Pokkaliibacter sp. MBI-7: one gene and its partner. The protein of the gene in region 1 interacts with the protein of each later gene in a pairwise test. Links are inferred from orthologs where the notes say so. Each region holds a gene or a part of one and is shown in the gene's direction. Other genes may lie near its edges. The genes, in order: QCD60_RS06395 and acpP.

Region 1 (10,027 bases):
GCAAGTCGGGGAGGCCGCTTTGTTCGAGTTGTTGCAGATGCCGCTCCAGCGGCTCATCCCAGCTGACTGCATGCTGCGGTGGCGGAGCATCGACGAAACCGCCGCGGGCGCCAGGATGGCTGTCGACAAAGGGGACGTAAGGTTTGATATCCAGAATCGGTGTGCCGTCCAGCAGGTCCGCTCCTCCCAGCTCAAGGATGCTGTGATTGTCTGCATGACGGATGCCCAGCAAGGGCACGACTGACAGACCAATAGGGTTAGGACGGAACGGACTGCGGCTGGCAAATACACCGACCCGGCGATTCCCGCCCAGACGTGGCGGACGAATGCGGGGCTGCCAGCCACGCTCGATATGTTCATGAAAGACAAAGGTCAGCCACAGGTGGGAAAAACCTTCGATGTCATCCAGACTGCTGGCCGGGATGTGCTGGTCAAGATGCAGTTCAATGCGGGCGGCGGTCACCAGCCCGGGCTGACGGGGGATGCCGAACTTTTCCTTATAGGGCGAGTGAATAAAGCCAATGGCCTGAAAGTGAAAGTCGGTCGACACGGAGTGCTATTCCTGTTGCTGTGGTCAGTATTGTCGCAAGGGGCGTTACTATAGGGGCTGTCAGCATCTGACTCCAGCCGGGTCATCTGCTCCGACAGGCGGGGGTGAATTGCGTCCTGATAGGCTTACGAGATCAGCGCAGATAGCTCATCGGGTTGACGGCCTGACCATGAATGCGCACCTCAAAGTGCACGTGCGTGCCATTGGCATGGCCGCTGTTGCCCATACGCGCTACCGGTTGTCCTTGCTGGACTGTTTCCCCCTTGTCCACCAGATTCACGCTGTTGTGGGCATACACCGTCTGAAAGCCGCCGCCGTGATCGATAATGATGATGCGGCCATAACCACGCATATTACCGCTGAATACCACCTTGCCCTGACCTGCTGCCAGTACTGATGTGCCACTGGGGCCACGGAAATCGACGCCGTTATGCATGCGGCCATCTCGCATGCCGAAGCCGGAGGAGTAATCAGGATGACTGACCGGATAGGCAAAGTGCCTGACCACTGCATCCGTCGGTACCTTCAGCTTATCGCCGATTTCAATGCGGCTGGGGTTGGCATCTGGGTTCAGGCGGCTCAGGGTTTTGACGCTGATGCCATAGCGACGGGCGATGCTGTAAAACGTATCCCCTGCCTTGACGTAGTAGGTCTGGGTATCGCCGGGAAGCGGCGGGTTGCTGCCGCAGCCGCCAAGCAGCAGGGCCAATATCAGTAAGGGAAGAGCGAGACGCAGTGAACGCGGGGCTTTCAGAGTGCTCAGCAATAACATTCATCCTCCTTGAAGGTGATGGTCAGATCCCTGGACGGCCGTCGTGTGCCAGCAATGCCTAACGAGGGGACTGCAGCTGCTGACTGGGAAAGTTCGCTGCATTGAGGCGAGCCAGCAAGCCATCAGGTCCGGGCATATGCAGTGCCCCTACGACAACGAAAAAGGTACCACTGCTGCGTAGTAAACGGATCAGTTTTTCTGCCATTTCAGCATTACGCTGACTGTTGAGCCGGTCCAGATAGGCTTTCAGGCGCGGGTCATCACCTGCTTCCTGTTCCGACTGGCGATAGACTGCAGGGCCATCCCCACGGCGCCAGGCCTGATACAGGCGGGGTAAAAAGTCCTTGTCCTGTTCCATCTGATCCAGCGTACTCACCAGATTGGCCACCTGAATATTCATATCGGGGACTGCGATGGCCTGCAGCTGACTCTCAAGTGTTTCCAGCGCCAGGATCTGCCGGTTGCCGGCGCGACGCATAAAGTAGTGATCAATACCGGCCGTAGTGTCAAATCCCTGCCGCTCAGCATCTGCCAGTACCAGCTGTGTACCCGCACGCCAGGGCTGCCAGGGTTGCATGGCGCTGTAATCCAGCCCCAGCTGTTGAGCATGCTGACGTAACCGTTGCTGATCCCTGGCTGAGAGCAGGTCTGACAGTCGCTGGCCGTTTTGTAGGTTACCGTAGTGATCGAACAGTTTCTGCTGGGCTGGCAGGGGGAGGTCGGTGGGATTGATTTCTACCACCAGATAATCAGACAGCGAAAATGCCGCTTCCACCGCTTGTGGCAGGGGATAGCCCTGCGGCGGGAAGGCATGCAGGGAGCCGAGCAGATACAGCGTGGCGGTCTGGGAACGAATCTGCCAGGCAAAGACTGGCTGAGCGCTGACCAGCTGGGGCACCAGCCAGAGACACAGGACCAACAGCCAGCCTGATAGTGCGAGTGGTATTCGGTATGGGCGCATAGTGCCGCGTTCTCCTTGAGGTGAGCTGCAGCTCAAGCAAATTGCCGGGGCCTGAAAATCGTTGCTATCGGTCAGTGATGGGGCGTCCGGGCCAGACACCACAGTTGCAGTCGGGTGATCTGCTGGCTGCGCAACAGTGCAGCAATGGCGTTGGCGGTCGCCCCGGTCGTCATGACGTCATCAATTACGGCTACATGACGGTAACCGGGATTACCGCGCAGCGCAAAGGCTGAGCGGAGATTGCGCCGCCGGGCCCGGGCACTCAGGCCTTGTTGTGTGGCAGTGGCCTGCGTGCGCTGCAGATAGTGGGTGTCGACCTTGATCTGCAAATGCCGGGACAGATACTGCGCGAGCCACAGGCTGTGATTGAAGCCGCGCTGCTGCAGACGCTGGCGGTGCATGGGTACCGGCAGCAAGACCTCTGGAAGCTGCAGCTCTGCTTCCTGCCAGGCGCCTAGCATCAGGCTGGCCAGCAGCCGACCTGCACTGAAGTCAGCCTGATATTTCCAGCGGCGAATCAGATATGGCAGTGGCGTTTCATAACGCCATGGACTCCAGACCCGGTTATACAGTGGCGCCTGTTTCAGACACTGACCGCACAGTCCCGTTGTACTCTGTGCCTCCAGAGGCAAGGCGCAGCCCAGACAGGCAGGCCGGTTGGAGGGCATATCCTGCTGACAGCCAGTACAGAGCAAGCCTGCTGGGGTGCGGGGATGACTCCTGCAAAGGATGCATGGGTAAAATAGCTGGTTAAAAATCGATCTGAGGTAAACCTTGTTGTTTTTCATTGGTTGACTCATTCCCTGAGCTGATTAAGATGGCGGTATTCCTGATGCCCCTGCGGAATCGCTGCCGTGCTGACCAGACCTGCAGTGCAGGGGCAAGTACGTTTACTTTTGCGGAGCACTGCACGATGTCAACCACTGTCATTCGCCATGATTGGACCGAGGGCGAAGTCCGCGCTCTGTTTGAGCAGCCTTTCAATGATTTGTTGTTTCAGGCTCAAACAACCCATCGTCAGTACTTTGATCCCAATCAGGTGCAGGTCAGCACCCTGTTGTCGATCAAAACCGGTTCCTGCCCTGAAGACTGTAAGTACTGCCCGCAAAGTGCGCATTACGACACCGGTCTGGAAAAACAGAAACTGATGGAAGTGAAGAAGGTACTGGAGGAGGCCGCCAGAGCCAAGGACAGCGGCGCCAGCCGTTTCTGCATGGGGGCTGCCTGGAAACATCCGACCCAGCGTGACATGCCTTACGTGCTGGAGATGGTGCGCGGTGTCAAAGCTATGGGGCTGGAGGCCTGTATGACACTCGGCACGCTCAATCGCGATCAGGCAGGTGAGCTGGCGGAGGCCGGGCTGGATTACTACAACCACAACCTCGATACCTCGCCAGAGTTCTATGACAGCATCATCACTACCCGTTCCTATCAGGAGCGACTGGATACCCTCAGTCATGTGCGCGACGCCGGTATGAAGGTCTGTTGTGGCGGCATCATGGGGATGGGCGAAAGTCTGCAGGATCGCATCGGCTTGCTGCGGGTACTGGCCAATATGCCTGATCATCCTGAAAGTGTGCCGATCAATATGCTGGTCAAGGTGGCGGGTACGCCTCTGGCAGAAGTTGAAGACCTGGACCCCTTCGACTTTATCCGCACCATCGCGGTAGCGCGGATCCTGATGCCACGCTCACATGTGCGACTGTCGGCCGGGCGCGAAAAGATGAATGAGCAGGTGCAGGCACTGTGTTTCATGGCGGGTGCCAATTCCATTTTCTATGGCGAAAAGCTGCTGACTACGCCTAACCCAGAGGCGCATGCAGACAAAGTGCTGTTCAGGAAACTGGGGATCACACCTGAAAGCCGTGAAGGGTTATCTGATGAGGCGCACGAACAGGCATTGTTGCAGCAGGTACGCCAGCAACAGCAGGCCAGCCTCTACCATGATGCCGGTGCTCCTCAGGCACAGGCCGCAGCTACCCTGCAGTAATCATGATGGATGCATTCAATCTGCAGGCTCGCCTGAAGGAGCGTCAGCAGCAGCATCTCTATCGCCAGCGCAGGACTCTGGAAGGTGCACAGCAACCAGAGGTCGTGCTGGAGGGGCAGCGCTATCTGGCGTTCTGCAGCAATGACTATCTGGGTCTGGCCAATGATCCACGGTTGAAGCAAAGCGCCATCGAGGCGGTGCAGCGTTATGGTGTTGGTAGCGGCGCTTCTCATCTGGTCAGCGGTCATAGTGCTGAGCATCATGCGCTGGAAGAAGAGCTGGCGGTATTCACCGGACGACAGCGAGCCCTGCTGTTTTCTACCGGCTACATGGCCAATCTGGGTGCCATCAGTGCACTGCTGGATGATCAGTCTGCCGTGTTTGAAGACCGCCTGAATCATGCCTCCCTGCTGGACGCTGGCCTGAACAGCGGCGCGCGCTTTCAGCGCTATCTGCACAATGACATCGACAATCTGGCCAGTCGTCTGAGCAAGGCGACGCAGTCGCACAAGCTGGTGGTGACAGATGGTGTTTTCAGTATGGATGGTGATGTCGCGCCATTGAATGAGCTGGCGCAGCTATGCCATGACCAGCAAGCCTGGTTGATGGTGGATGATGCCCATGGCTTTGGGGTTCTGGGAGCGCGCGGTGCTGGATTAGTTGAGGCCTGTGAGCTTGATCAGCAGCAGGTGCCTGTACTGATGGCAACCCTGGGTAAGGCATTGGGCTGTGCCGGTGCTTTTATCGCGGGTAGCGAGACCTTGATTGAGGCGCTGATTCAGTTTGCCCGCCCCTATATCTACACCACAGCAATGCCTCCCGCAGTAGCGGCAGCAGGACGTCAGGCGCTGCGTATTGTGCAGCAGGAGCTTGAGCGAAGACTGCATTTGCAGCATCTGATCAGACGCTTTCGTCATGAGGCTGAAGTCATGGGGCTGACACTGATGCCCTCACAGACCGCCATTCAGCCTGTGCTGGTAGGCTCTGCGGCACGGGCGATGGCGCTCTCTGCAAGCCTGCTGCAACAGGGCATCTGGGTCACGGCAATCCGTCCACCTACGGTGCCTGCTGGCATGTCTCGGCTGCGTATCACACTGACGGCAGCACATACCGATCAGCAACTGGATCGTCTGCTGCATGCCTTGGAACGCAGCTGGCGAGAGGTGAGCGATCATGACTGAGTGGGTGCTGATCAATGGCTGGGCGATGCCTGACCATCTCTGGCACAGTGTAGTAGAGCGGCTATCACCACAGGGTACTGTGCACCTTCTCTCACCTGACCGTCATGCCGGTACGTTGGCCGAGGCGGCCAACAGCATACTGGCTCAGGCACCTGAAAGGGCAAACTGGCTGGGCTGGTCACTGGGTGGTCGGCTGCTGATGGAGGCAGCTGTGCAGGCGCCTGAACGTATTGCTCTGGCTGTCACGCTGGCCGCCAGCCCCAGCTTTGTGGCCACAGCAAATGCACCGGGCATGTCGCCTGATGTGTTTGATCAGTTCATTGATGCCATGGAGCAGCAGCCTCTACCGACGCTTCGGCGCTTTGCCGGTATGGTAGCTCAGTCTCATCCACAAGGAAGAACCTTGCTGGCCATGTTACGTGACTATCATCTTGGGCTGAGCAGCGAGGAGCTGATCAGTCTGTCTCGGCAGTTACAGTGGCTGGCAGATGACTGCTGCCAGCGTTGGGCGGAGGTCATGGTACCGCAGCGCCACTATTTGGGGGCGTGCGATGGTCTGGTACCTTCGCAGATTGCCGAAGTTCTTAACGGTGCGATGACGGTAGTGGATGTGTTACCAGATCAGGGGCATCTGCTGCACTGGCCTGATACCGCATGGCTGGACTTATCGGGAAAGAGTGCGCATGCATAAGCAGAACATTGCCCGTGAATTCAGCCGTGCCGCTGCCGGCTATGATCAGGCAGCTGTTCTGCAGCGGGAGATCGCAGGACGTTTGCTGGCGGGCTTGCCTCATTTGTCTGGCCGGGTAGTTGATATGGGCTGCGGGACAGGGTACGTCAGCCGCCATTTGCCGGATGGGCTGCAGGTGCTGGCACTGGATATTGCCCAGGGAATGCTACAGCAGGCGCGTCATCTGGCATCTGCTGACGCCTATGTGAATGCGGATGCAGAAGCGCTGCCGCTGCAAGAGGGCTGTGCTGATGCGGTTGTTTCCAGTCTGGCAGTGCAATGGTGTCATCATCCCGCAAGGATGTTTGCCGAGGTGTGGCGCGTACTGAGGCCGGGAGGCTGGCTGTGCCTGACCACGTTGGGCCCCCGTACCTTGTGGGAATTACGAGCTGCCTGGGCAGCGGTCGATCAGGAGGAACACGTCAATCGCTTCGCCAGTTTAGCTTGCTGGCAGCAGGCTGCTGGTCATGACTGGGTAAATCAACACTGGCAGGCCCGTGACAGCGTGGCCTTGTACGACAGTGCCAGGCAGGTCATGCGTGATCTGAAACAGCTGGGTGCCAGCCATACTGATGCGGCAGAGGTGCATCGTGGCCGAGCGCTAGCGGGACGTCAGCGACTGCAGGCGCTGGAGCAGGCCTATGAACAAGTGTGTTCCGGTGATGCTCTGACCGTGACCTATGATGTGTTCTATGCGTATCTGCAGAAGCCCTGCAATCCACTGTAGTGCATTTCTGACTGGTTTTTATTACGTACGACAACCGGGTGAGTTCATGTCGATTTTTTTTGTTACTGGTACTGACACCGATGCGGGTAAGACGCTGGTGTCCTCTGCGTTGCTCTGGCGAGCGCGTCAGATGGGGCTGACAACCCTGGGTATCAAACCCATTGCCTCTGGCTGCGAACAACAGGATGGTGGCTGGCGCAATCGTGATGCGCTGAGCCTGCAGCAGCAAAGCTGGCCGCAACTGGACTACGCGCTGCATAACCCGTTGCGTTTCCCCGAGGCCATTGCGCCTCATATCGCGGCTGAACTGCATGGGCAGCATCTGAGTGTGACGTCGGTGGAGCAGGCGTTGCAGCCCGTGCTGGCACAAAAGGCACAGTTCACTCTGATTGAGGGTGCAGGTGGCTGGCATCTGCCATTGAATAATCAGGGGCAGATGCTATCGGACTGGGTGGTGCAGCATACCTGGCCTGTTGTACTGGTTATCGGGTTGCGTCTCGGTTGTCTGAATCATGCCAGCCTGACCGTCAGCGCGATCCGCCAGGCAGGTCTGATGCTGGCTGGCTGGGTGGTAAACCATGTAGATCCTGATATGCCTTATCAGCAGGAAAATATTGCAACTCTTCAGGCAACAATGCCTGCACCGTGCCTGGGCAGAATTCCATGGCTGGAGCAGGTCAGTACAGAAAACGCGGCACCCTTCCTCAATCTGCAACCTTTACATTTAGTCGGTGTTGGCTAAAATTTGTTCAGAATATGAGGTGATATTCAATGCAGATTCAGGGCAGTACTTTCACCTATGGGCAACTGGGTATCCAGCGAGGTCTGGCACAGCTGGATCAGGCGGGGGCACAGATTGCGCAAGGTTCGGTCAGTGATAGTTCCGCTAGCTCGGGCAACGGCCTCAGTAACGATCAGGGTTCTGCTTCGGTTGAGGATGGTTTGCTGAGCTTGCCTGAAGCAAAAGTTTTGGTTCAGGCTGGCGCCAAGGTATTGGAAGCGCAAAATTCAACCTTAGGAACATTGCTGGATATTAAGGTTTAACTCGCTACGAGGTCATCCGTGCTGATTTCAAGCCTGGGGCTGACCTATCAACCCACTACTGCTTCAACGCCGCCTGCTCCTCAGGCAGCAGCTAATCTTACTGAGCTGACAGTCGCCCAGCAGGTTACTGCGCCTCCGTTAAATAATGGCTCACAGAATCAGCAGCAGTCTTCCGGACAGGGCTCCAGCTTATTGCAGGACAGGGAGGGGGAGCTACGCGCAAAAGAGCGTATCGCCACCAATGCCGCTAAAACATCTGGCAATACATCAACCGTTGGTGAGCAATTATCAACGGCAGATCAGCAGCAGGTGGATGAGCTGCAGTCGCGTGATCAGCAGGTTAAAGATCATGAGCGGGCTCACTCCAATGCGGCGGGTCAATACGGAGGCTCGCCTCAGTATGATTACACCCGGGGACCAGACGGGCGCTTGTATGCTACAGACGGTGAGGTATCAGTAGACACCTCACCCGTGCCGAACAACCCTCAGGAAACCATCGAAAAGGCACAGGCTATTATCAAGGCGGCCCGTGCTCCCGTTGATCCTTCTGCGCAGGATGACAAGATTGCGCTTGAGGCTCAGCGTATGCTGGCTGAAGCTCAGGCTGAACTGGCCAGAGACCAGGCCAAGGAGAATCAGCAGACCCAGCAACAAGCGCAGCAGCAGCTACAGGATGATACGTCAACTCAGGCGCGTGCATTGGAGCAGATACAGGAGCGCATTGAGCCGCTGGCGAGTCAAGCTGTGCAAGGAGGCGATGACGCTTCGTCTGCATCTGGGCGGGGAGCTAGTGACGCACAGGCTGCCCAGAGCGACACTGCTCAATCTACTGCTGCTAATGGTGAAACGGTGCCCATTCCCCCCACGCCTGTGGATGATCAGCTAGCCAAAGTCCAGCAGCAGCTTCGGGAGATCAATCGGCGTCTCGTCGAACTCGGTGTTTATTCCCGGCTCTATCCCTCAGGTGGTTTTGTTAACACTCAGGCCTGAGTCCGCTTGCATCTCCCTTTTCTGGTTATTAGTTATCTGCTTGCAGAAATCGATTCACTATTCGTAAAAAGAGTTCCGGCTTCTCTGCATGAGGCCAGTGGCCTGCATTCTGTATTACTTTGTAACCCGCCTGTGGGAATAACTGCACAATGGCATCCCTATACTCGGCTGTAATATAGGCTGAGCGTTCTCCTTTGATAAATAATGTGGGGCCCTGATAGGGACTGCCTGACGGTGCTTGACTAATCTGGTCGTAGTCCTCACGGAGAGTGGTCAGGTTGAAACGCCAGGCAAATTGCCCTGACTCATTACGGTAGAGGTTTTTCAGCAGAAACAAGCGCACACTGCTGTCTTCTATATACGGCTGTAGCTGCTGGTCAGCTTGAGAGCGACTTGTCAGCTGTGTCAGATCAAGTTGCTCAAGGCCGCGAAAAACATCGTCATGATGTCGGGGATAGTGCACAGGGGCTATATCGACCACTATCAGGCGTTCAATTAATGAAGGTGCTTGCAGGGCAAGCTGCATCGCTACCTTGCCACCCATTGAATGCCCCATCAGCAGAACTCGGGATAGCTTAAGCTGGCTGAGAAGGTCGATAACATCCTGACACATGGCAGGATAACTATGCGGTTTTGCGTGTTCTGAGCGACCGTGGTTGCGCAAATCGACACTGATGACGTCAAAGTGTTCTGACAGCTGGCGGGTGACGCTGCCCCAGTTATCTAACGAGCCGAACAGGCCGTGCAGAATAAGCAGCGTAGGACCGGTGCCGATACGCTGAAAGTTCAGTGACAACATGGAGCCTCCTTGTGTGTGACTGGGCAGTATAGCAGGGAGACGATATGCAGTTAGCCGGTATCCGCTTTGGAGGCATGAAAGGATAATGAGGGAGGTTGAAATTGCATAAGGTTAAGGTCTGGGATGGTTCTACCCGAGTTTTTCACTGGGGGCTGGTGGGACTGATAGCAGGGTTGTGGATCAGCGCTGAGCTCGGTTATATGGACTGGCACACCCGTTTTGGCTATGCCGTCATGGTGCTGCTGCTTTTTCGCTGGGGTTGGGGATTCTGTGGGAGCTTCTA
Region 2 (9,992 bases), on another replicon or contig:
GTGTGATGATGTTGTGCGTCTGCTGGATCAGCTCGGGTGGTGGCGTTTCGATCTGGGTGGCTACTCCTTCGGGGGGTTAATAGCCATGTTGCTTAAGCAGCGTAATCCTTCACGAGTGGGACAGCTTTATCTGCTGGAGCCTGCACTGCTGGACCGAGCCGATATCAATGAGGTCAGGAGTATTCGTGAGCGTTACTCTGAGGCGGCACAGCATATTCGCCAACAGCATGATCCCAGTGATGGAATTCGTTTGTTTCTCGATACCATTGCGCCGGGGCGCAATCGATCAGACAAAACCGAGTCTATGACGATCAGCCGTTTGGCAGAGCGACCGTTAGGATTTGCCAATGCACTGGACTCTGTGACTCGCTCGGCCCATGAGGTCGAGCGGGATCAGTTGCTTGAGCATTTACAGCACGCAGAATTATTTGCGGGTGGGCGTAGTGTTCGCGAGTTGCATGATCACTATCTTCATCTGGCCAGGCAAAACACCATGGTTAACTACCATGAGGTGAAAGGTACGGATCACTCGTTGCCTTATCAAAAACCACGGCAGATTGCCCGGTTGATGAACGAGGCACGTCAACGCTATACAAACAGTTAGTGTTTAACGCTTTTACCTGGCGGATGTTTGGAGTCGCAATAAATTTACGGGATGGCTGATGTACAAACTGATCATATTTGACTGGGATGGAACGCTTATCGATTCTGCACAGCGAATCACACAATGTATGCTGCGGGCAGCCAAAGATGCCGGGCTTGCTCAGCCGAGCGCTAGTCAGATCAGGGAATTGATCGGGTTGGGTTTGCCTGAAATGGTTGAAGCTTTGTTTCCGGGGATATCTCCTCAATCCAATCAGTATTTCCGGACAATCTATAGTCATCACTTTTTTGATGCAGATCAGCAGCCATCTCCGACATTTCCTCACGTCAGAGAAACGCTTACCGCATTGCGAGAGGCTAGTTACTCTCTGGCGGTGGCAACTGGGAAAAGTCGCCGTGGACTAGACAGAGGAATGCAGAATACTGGCCTGGGTGAGTATTTTTCAGCATCGCGCTGCGCTGATGAGACGGCCTCCAAGCCCCATCCTCAAATGCTTTTTGAGCTGCTGGAGCATTATGGGGTACAGGCAAGCGACGCGCTGCTGGTAGGGGATACCAGTTTTGATTTACAGATGGCGCAAGCGGCTGGTATCGACTCTACAGCTGTTCTCTATGGCGTACATGGTGCGGAGCGGCTGGAACCCTTTGCGCCGAAAGCTTTCTTCACTTCAATTCGCGATATTGTTCATTGGCTTACGGAAACTAAGGAGAAAGGGTGAGCGACTCTAATTGGCGGCCGGAAGGATCCGATCAACAGGATACAAGTAGCACTGGTGTGGACAAGGACTTCTCTGGTCAGCCGCTGGAGGTGCGCACCAATAAGGAATGGCGCCTTATTGAGAAAGTCGTACTTGGGTTGTTCAGGGAGCAACGCAGGGCAAGACGTTGGGGGATCTTCTTTAAGCTCGCTACGCTGGGCTACTTCATCGTTATTCTTCTGCTCGCATGGCCTAGTGCAGAGACCGAGTTGGGGGCCAAGGATCACGTTGCTCTGATCGACCTGAAGGGTGTTATTGCGGATGGTGAGGAGGCAAGTGCGGACGCTATCAATGCTTCATTGCGTGATGCCTTTGCTGATGCTCATGCCAAAGCAGTCATTCTGCGTATCAATAGCCCAGGCGGCAGTCCCGTGCAGGCCGGGCAGATCTACGATGAAATCAAACGTCTTCGAGGGTTGCATCCTGACAAGAAGCTCTATGCCGTGATCGATGATATCGGAGCTTCAGGAGGCTACTATGTGGCAGCCGCTGCGGACGATATCTATGCTGATAAAGCCAGTATCGTCGGTTCCATTGGCGTTATTTCATCAGGCTTTGGGTTTGTGCAGCTGATGGATAAGTTGGGCGTTGAGCGCCGAACCATGACATCAGGTAAATACAAGAACCTGTTGGACCCTTTCAGTCCTCGGTCTGAGGAGATTGACCAGCGTTGGCAGGCGATGCTGGATGTCACTCATCAGCAATTTATCGATGAGGTGAAGAAAGGACGTGGTGACAGACTTAAGGATGCGCCGGACTTGTTTACTGGTATGGTCTGGACCGGACAGCAAGCGGTGACTCTCGGGCTGATTGATGGCTTGGGTAGCGTAGATAGTGTTGCCAGGGAGGTTGTTGGGCTGGATGAGGTGCAAGACTATGCACCAGAGATGTCGCCTTGGCAAAAACTGACCAGAGAATTTGGTGTCAGTGTTGGTCGAGGGGTATCGCAACAGCTGGGTTTGGATTTGCCATTGATGCACTGAGTTATCCAGTCTGGACATGACTGATAAAGTAAAGGCGCAGGAACATGTTTCTGCGCCTTTTTGTTTAAAGTGAGAGTGTTTTACTCCAACGTCAAAATATCAATCCCTTCATTCATCAGCATCTGTGTTAGTCGGATTAAGGGCAAACCAATCAGGCTCGATGGATCACTGCCACGCATTTCTTCAAATAGTGCAATACCCAGCCCCTCTGATTTGAAACTGCCTGCGCAGTCATAAGGTTGCTCTCGTAGCAAATAGTGATGAATTTGCTCTTTCGTTAATTGTCGAAAGCGCACATCAAATTGCACTACGTCTAATTGATACTTACCAGACTGGCTATTCAGCAGGCATATGCCAGTGAAAAAACTCACAATCTGACCTGAACTCATGGAGAGTTGTGTAAAAGCATTGTCATAGTTACCGGGTTTGCCGAGACAGTGACCGTTGAGCGAAGCAACCTGATCTGAACCGATGATGAGCGAATAAGGATGCTGGTTAATAAGGCTTTCTGCTTTCGCCCTGGCTAGACGCTGAGCCAGAGCATCGGCTGCTTCGTCTGGCTGGGCTGTTTCGTCTGCGCTGGGGCTGGTGCATACAAATGAAGAGGTAAGTGTGGAGAGTAATACTTTGCGGTATGGACTGGTGGAGGCCAGAACTATCTGCGGAGGATTGGAAGAAGGCATTTGCATGGAGCCGCTCTGGAGTGGACAATAGGCGCGGAGTCTAACATTAATATGCCTCACGCAAAGGTTGCGGTGTTCTGTTACACAGCACCGGGGTTAATACATTATGTATGTAATTGACCTTTGACACTGCCGGGGTTGGTGAATATCATTGCGCGCTTATGTCGAATCAAGCATTTCCGGCAAAAATTAACCCACGTAAGTGGGCTGAAAAAGGGAGCTCCTGGACCGGGGAACTCCCTCTATCCCATTTCACGCGTCTGGTTGAGTCGCTGCAGGGCTCTGCAGGGGTTGTGAAAGTGTCAATGGAGTTTGGCGTGGATGAAGAGCGTATTCGCTTTGTGCGAGGTGATCTTCATGCTCAGGTTGAAATGACCTGCCAGCGTTGTCTGGAGTCAGTGAAGTTGGCAGTGGAGAGCGACTTCTCCCTGGGGATCGTCTGGCACGACGAAGCTGCAGCAAATTTACCGTCACATTACGACCCTTTGATCGTGAGTGATGAGTTTGTTGAGATGCTTCCCGTGTTGGAAGACGAGCTGATAGTCAGTTTACCTCTCGTGCCTCTGCACGAAGATTGTGAGGTCAAGACTGAGTACGGCGAGGCGGTCGAAGAAGTATTGGACGAAAGGCCAGCGTCCAATCCGTTTGATGTGTTAACACAGCTGAAATTGAAGAAATAGACTTAGGAGCTTCTTAGTCATGGCAGTACAACAGAACCGTAAAACCCGTTCTAAGCGTGGTATGCGTCGTTCTCATGACGCTCTGAGTGCACCTGCACTGAGCGTTGATGCAACCAGCGGTGAAACTCACCTGCGTCACCACGTTTCTCCAGACGGTTTTTATCGTGGTCGTCAAGTAGTAGCAAGCAAGTCTGAAGACTAATTTTGCCACTGCGCACAACCATTGCAGTTGATGTGATGGGCGGGGACTTCGGTCCCCGCGTTACCCTCCCCGCTATTTTCAAGTTTCTCTCCTCACAGCCTGATGTCGATGTGCGTCTCTACGGTGCGCAAGATGTCCTTTTGCCGTTTGTGCAAAAGCACGAAAGTTTGGCTGCGCGGATATCTGTTGCATTTTCCCAGTCTGATATTGCTATGAGTGATAAACCATCTCAGGTTTTGCGCAGTAAGCGTGATTCTTCTATGGCAATCGGGCTACGGGCGCTGTCAGAAAGAGACGTCGATGCTATGGTCAGTGCCGGCAATACCGGTGCGCTGATGGCAATGGCGTGTACCATTCTCGGACGTCTTGAGGGGGTAGATCGTCCAGCTATTGCTACCACTCTTCCTACTCGAAAAGGGCAATGCTTATTGATTGATTTGGGGGCGAATCTGGAGGCGACTTCTCGCCATCTTCATAGCTATGCCATTATGGGGAGTGTGCTCGCAGCACTGATGACAGGGCGGGTTGATCCTGGAATTGCTTTGCTGAATGTAGGCGAAGAACCAGTTAAAGGTAGTGGGGTGGTGCAGGCTGCGGCCGAGATTCTGGCTAATGACAAGAGGCTTCGCTTCATTGGCTTCGTAGAAGGTGATGGGATGTTTGAAGGGCGAGCTGATGTGGTTGTCTGCAATGGCTTTGTCGGCAATGTTGCTTTGAAAACGGGTGAAGGAGTTGCGCGTCTTATTGTGGACTCTCTCAGTGAGTATCTCAAGGCACACTGGTACAGTCGATTGCTTGCGACGATGTTGATGCCTTCTTTGCGTGCTTGGGGGAAAAGGTTTGAGCCTGCTATATATAACGGAGCAGTATTGGCGGGTGTAAACGGGTGTGTTGTGAAAAGTCACGGTGGTGCAAGTGAGGCTGCATTTCTTAATGCGCTGAACTATGCTGCTATGCTGACTCGATTAAAGCTGCCAGCCCGACTGCAGGAAGCTTTGGTAGATTCAGATATTTCAAGTGCTACCTAATAGAAAGAGAGAGTGTGCATGGATTCCAAACTGGCGTTTGTCTTTCCTGGGCAAGGGTCGCAGCATCTGGGGATGTTTGGCGAACTGGCCGAGGCTCACAACGTAATAGGGGAAACTTTTGCTGAAGCTTCTGATGTTATCGGTATCAATCTGTGGAGTCTGGCTCAGCAGGGTCCTGATGAGGAGCTTAATAAAACTGAAAACACCCAGCCTTTGCTGCTGACTGCCAGTGTGGCGTTATGGAGATTGTGGCAGCAGTTGGGTGGGCGCACGCCTGGCTATATGGCTGGACATAGTTTGGGTGAGTACACGGCGCTGGTTTGTTCGGGAGCTATGTCTCTGGTTGATGGCGTGCGATTGGTTCGTACTCGTGGTGAACTTATGCAGGAAGCGGTGCCAGCGGGGCAAGGTGCGATGGCAGCAATTCTTGGTCTGGACGATGCGGTTGTAGAGGCTTGCTGCGATAAGGCGGCTGAAGGGCAGATAGTGTCAGCAGTGAACTATAATTCTCCCGGGCAGCTGGTTATCGCTGGTGAGGCTGCTGCTGTTGAGCGTGCCATGGTGTTATGTAAAGAGGCAGGCGCCAAGCGAGCCTTGCCGTTGTCTGTGAGTGTGCCTTCACACTGCATGTTAATGAAGCCTGCTGCAGATCGACTGGCTGCCATTGTTGCAGATGTAGAGTTGGTTGTGCCTGCCATTGCGGTTGTTCAGAACGTAGATGCACAGGTTTCGGACAGTCTGGAAGGTATACGTGAACGTTTGCTTAAACAGTTATACAGCCCTGTATTGTGGACCCGCTCTGTGGAGTTCATGGTTGCTCAGGGTGTTGAGACTATGCTTGAATGCGGCCCTGGTAAGGTGCTGTCTGGTCTGAATAAGCGTATTGCGCGCACACTCGATGTTGCAGCAATCAATGATCCTGCATCGTTGGCCAGTGCGCTGGCCTAACTAAAACTGATAGCGGCTTAGTGTATGAGTATCGAAGGTAAAGTTGCGCTTGTAACAGGTGCTACCCGTGGTATCGGGCGTGCCATTGCTCTTGAATTGGGGCGTCAGGGTGCCGTCGTGGTTGGTACTGCTACCTCTGACAAAGGGGCTGCATCCATTTCTGATGCACTGGCTGAAGCTGGTGTCAAAGGTAGAGGGATGGTTCTGGATGTAGCGGATACAGACAGTATTCAGTCCGTGGTTGATGCTGTCGCCAGCGAGTATGGTGCCATCCAGATTCTTGTCAACAATGCAGGTATCACCAAGGATAATATCCTGATGCGCATGAAAGATGATGAGTGGGATCAGGTGGTTAATACCAATATGAGCTCTGTTTATCGTCTGTCCAAGGCATGTCTGCGTGGCATGACAAAGGCTCGTTGGGGGCGTATCGTTAGCATCAGCTCAGTAGTTGGCTCGATGGGTAATGCAGGTCAGGCAAACTATGCAGCAGCTAAGGCGGGTATTGAGGGCTTTACTCGTGCATTGGCACGGGAAGTTGCCTCTCGCAATATTACGGTCAATGCCGTCGCGCCGGGTTTTATTGATACTGATATGACCAGTGGCCTAGCTGAAGAGCATAAGACTCATCTTAAAGGTCAAATCCCTATGGCCCGACTGGGCCTGCCTACAGAAATTGCATCTGTAGTAGGTTTCCTTGCGGGCGAAGGTGCTGCTTACATGACTGGTGAGACCCTGCATGTTAACGGTGGTATGTACATGGGCTGATGCAAACAGCATCTAACCTTGTAATCTCCGATAAATTATTGATAATGTGCCGCAGATATATGCGGCACCTGTAAAAAGGCGCCTCTCCTGCCAAGCTTGGCAAAGGACGTGGGTTTACCTAAAATAGCCATCCGCATTTGATAATGTGGGTTGTGTTGAGCAAATAGGATACGTTATGAGCACTATTGAAGAGCGCGTAAAAAAGATCGTTGCTGAGCAGCTTGGTGTTAAAGAAGACGAAATCACTCTTGAGTCTTCTTTTGTAGATGACCTGGGTGCTGACTCCCTGGACACCGTTGAGCTGGTTATGGCTCTGGAAGAAGAATTCGAGACCGAAATTCCAGACGAAGAAGCTGAAAAGATCTCTACTGTTCAGGCTGCCATTGATTACATCAAAGCTCATCAATAAGCACTAGACCTGTTCGGTTTCATGAAAAGCCGCTTCTATTGAGTAAATAGAGCGGCTTTTCTTTTCAGTAACGTTGGAGGATATGCGCATGTCTCGGAGAAGAGTGGTAGTGACGGGGCTCGGCATGCTCACCCCCCTGGGGAATACAGTCGAAGAAACCTGGAGCAACATTCTTGCCAGCAAAAGCGGCATCGGACTTATCGAGCATTTTGACACCGCTGCTTTCAGCACGCGTTTTGGCGGTTGTGTAAAAGATTTCGATACCAGTCTGTACATGGATAGTAAAGAAGCCAAAAAAATGGACCTTTTTATCCAATACGGTATGGCGGCTGCTCAACAGGCAATTCAAGACGCCGGACTCATAAGTGACTCCCTGGATCTGGATCGTGTTGGTGTGGCAATAGGCTCTGGCATTGGTGGATTGCCAATGATTGAGAAAAACCACGATGTTCTGAACGCTTCCGGGCCAAGACGCATATCCCCCTTCTTTGTTCCTGGTTCCATCATCAATATGATTTCTGGCAACCTTGCGATCCGCTATGGTTTCAAGGGACCAAATATTGCTATCACGACTGCCTGTACCACTGGTACACACAATATTGGCTTTGCGGCGCGAATGATCAGTCATGGCGATGCAGATGTCATGTTGGCTGGTGGTGCTGAAATGGCTACCACTCCGTTAGGTCTGGGTGGTTTTGCTGCTGCCCGTGCGCTATCCACACGTAATGATGACCCGACGGCAGCAAGCCGGCCCTGGGATCAGGATCGTGATGGTTTCGTATTGAGCGATGGTGCTGGTGTGCTGGTTCTGGAAGAGTATGAACATGCAAAAGCCCGCGGCGCGACGATTTATGCTGAGCTGATTGGTTTTGGCATGAGTGATGACGCTTACCATATGACCTCACCGCCTGAAGATGGTGCAGGCGCTGCGCAGTCCATGCACAATGCCGTCAAGGATGCAGCCTTGAATGTGGAGGAAGTGGATTACATCAACGCTCACGGTACATCTACTCCAGCAGGTGATAAAGCTGAGTCTAACGCAGTGAAGTCTGTGTTTGGTGAGCATGCGTATAAACTTACTGTCAGCTCTACCAAATCGATGATTGGGCATCTGTTAGGTGCTGCAGGCGCTGTAGAAGCTGTGTTCTGCACGCTGGCACTGCGTGATCAGGTGGTACCGCCCACTATCAACCTTGAAAATCCGTCGGAGGGTTGTGACCTTGACTATGTGCCGGGTGCTGCCCGACAAGCAAAAATTGATGTGACTGTCTCCAATTCCTTTGGTTTTGGCGGCACAAACGGCACCCTTATTTTCCGCAAGGTGTGATGCTGTTTCTGCCGGCTTCACTGGTCGATGGTCAGCCTTCTGATCAAATCAGTATTCTGGATAGAGGGCTGATGTACGGCGATGGACTGTTTGAAACGGTTCGTATCGTATGCTCTCAACCTGCTCTCTGGGCGTTGCACTGGCAACGTCTGGAAGCAGGCTTAACCCGCCTTAATTTCTCCTTCAATGCTGAGGCTTTGCAGCAATCGCTGCTGAGTGACATCGAACGTCTGCTATTTGTTGCTGAGTTAACTGAGGCAACCCTAAAAATCACCATAACACGTGGTATTGGCCAGCGTGGCTATCGATATACTGCAGACGCGCCACTGACTCGTATTGTCACTGTATTTCCTGCGACTGATGTTGAAGCTCTGGCCAGAACGGGTATTAAAGTGCGACTTTGTTCGTTGCGGCTTGCGCGGTCGGAGGTGCTGGCCGGGTTGAAGCATCTAAATCGCATGGAGCAGGTGATCGCTCGTAATGAGTGGAATGATCCCGAGTACTACGAGGGCATTCTGAATGACACCGCTGGCAATATGATCTGCGGTACCATGAGCAATCTTTTTCTGGTCAAGGAGCGAGTACTGCTTACCGCTGATGTGAGCGGGTGTGGTATAGCAGGGACCAGACGCCGTTGGTTGCTTGAAAATGCCAATGGCCTTGGGCTTGAGGCCAGGGTTGGTATTTTCAATCTTGAGGACTTATCGAGCGCAGATGAGGTTTTCTTCTGCAATGCGCTTATTGGCATTCTTCCTGCGGTGGAAGTGGCAGATAGAACATTACCGTCCAGAGATATAAGTTTGCGATTGCGAGAAGCGTTGCTAGAGGCTGAGTATCAATAATGAAGTGGTTAATGAGGTTGTTGCTGACCATTCTGGTGCTGGTTGTTGCTGGGTCATTTGCATGGCAATGGGGATGGCAGCAATTAAACAAACCACTGGCACTGCAGAATGATAATCAGGTTTACACATTGCGCCCGGGCAGTTCACTGAATCAGGTTGCCAAGGATGTAGAGCGCTTAGGATTAATGCAGCATGCCAGGCTGCTGTTACTGTATAACCGATGGAAACACCCTAATGCCACCATCAAGGCGGGAGAGTATCAGTTGTCTCCTGGTCTGACTCCTTTGCAGTTATTGCAGATGATGCAGGAAGGCAAAGTAGTGGAATATCGCGTCACCCTGGTGGAAGGGCATTCCTTCAAAGACTTCCTTCGCATCCTGCATGAGCAGGAGAAGTTAGCGAGTGTATTGGATGGTATGACACCTGCCGCTGTTATGCAGAAGCTGGGGCATGAGGGGCAGCACCCGGAAGGGCGGTTTTTCCCTGATACCTATGTCTATCATTCAAGTATGTCTGATGCTGATGTGCTTTCTCAGGCCTATGACCGTATGCAGAAAGTACTGAGTGAAGAGTGGAAGCAACGGGCAGATGGTTTGCCCTATCGGAACTCCTACGAGGCGCTGATTATGGCTTCGATTGTTGAGAAAGAAACAGGCGTTCCCGAAGAGCGTGACAAGATTGCAGGCGTTTTTGTACGCAGGCTCGAAAAGGGGATGCGATTACAGACCGACCCGACGGTGATCTACGGCTTGGGTGATTCC

Evidence for each region.
Region 2: the proteins of QCD60_RS06395 (region 1) and acpP interact in binary tests that used the Escherichia coli proteins (3 or more experiments, as listed by UniProt). The link is inferred for Pokkaliibacter sp. MBI-7 from one-to-one orthologs.

Annotation. Positions count from the first base shown.
Region 1 is NZ_JARVTG010000001.1:1,403,379-1,413,405, reverse strand. Bases 4,297-7,295 are described here. They hold QCD60_RS06395 (alpha/beta fold hydrolase), read left to right. Parts: upstream 4,297-5,446; coding sequence 5,447-6,145; downstream 6,146-7,295. Other genes in these bases: bioD (dethiobiotin synthase), read left to right, coding at 6,958-7,295; bioC (malonyl-ACP O-methyltransferase BioC), read left to right, coding at 6,138-6,911; bioF (8-amino-7-oxononanoate synthase), read left to right, coding at 4,297-5,454. Also shown: tsaA (tRNA (N6-threonylcarbamoyladenosine(37)-N6)-methyltransferase TrmO), read right to left, coding at 1-550; QCD60_RS06420 (LysM peptidoglycan-binding domain-containing M23 family metallopeptidase), read right to left, coding at 684-1,322; QCD60_RS06415 (TraB/GumN family protein), read right to left, coding at 1,381-2,283; QCD60_RS06410 (ComF family protein), read right to left, coding at 2,355-3,071; biotin synthase BioB, read left to right, coding at 3,197-4,273; more of bioF, read left to right, coding at 4,279-4,296; more of bioD, read left to right, coding at 7,296-7,653; QCD60_RS06380 (hypothetical protein), read left to right, coding at 7,683-7,955; QCD60_RS06375 (putative metalloprotease CJM1_0395 family protein), read left to right, coding at 7,974-8,945; QCD60_RS06370 (alpha/beta fold hydrolase), read right to left, coding at 8,974-9,744; QCD60_RS06365 (cytochrome b/b6 domain-containing protein), read left to right, coding at 9,840-10,027. UniProt on the Escherichia coli protein: The physiological role of BioH is to remove the methyl group introduced by BioC when the pimeloyl moiety is complete. It allows to synthesize pimeloyl-ACP via the fatty acid synthetic pathway through the hydrolysis of the ester bonds of pimeloyl-ACP esters.
Region 2 is NZ_JARVTG010000002.1:500,651-510,642, forward strand. The notes cover bases 5,482-8,445. They hold acpP (acyl carrier protein), read left to right. Parts: upstream 5,482-6,828; coding sequence 6,829-7,062; downstream 7,063-8,445. Other genes in these bases: fabD (ACP S-malonyltransferase), read left to right, coding at 5,482-5,885; fabG (3-oxoacyl-ACP reductase FabG), read left to right, coding at 5,910-6,653; fabF (beta-ketoacyl-ACP synthase II), read left to right, coding at 7,151-8,389; pabC (aminodeoxychorismate lyase), read left to right, coding at 8,389-8,445. In the rest of the region: QCD60_RS21925 (alpha/beta hydrolase), read left to right, coding at 1-604; QCD60_RS21930 (HAD-IA family hydrolase), read left to right, coding at 663-1,322; signal peptide peptidase SppA, read left to right, coding at 1,319-2,344; QCD60_RS21940 (Maf family nucleotide pyrophosphatase), read right to left, coding at 2,425-3,033; QCD60_RS21945 (YceD family protein), read left to right, coding at 3,189-3,707; rpmF (50S ribosomal protein L32), read left to right, coding at 3,727-3,909; phosphate acyltransferase PlsX, read left to right, coding at 3,912-4,937; more of fabD, read left to right, coding at 4,956-5,481; more of pabC, read left to right, coding at 8,446-9,231; endolytic transglycosylase MltG, read left to right, coding at 9,231-9,992. UniProt on the Escherichia coli protein: Carrier of the growing fatty acid chain in fatty acid biosynthesis.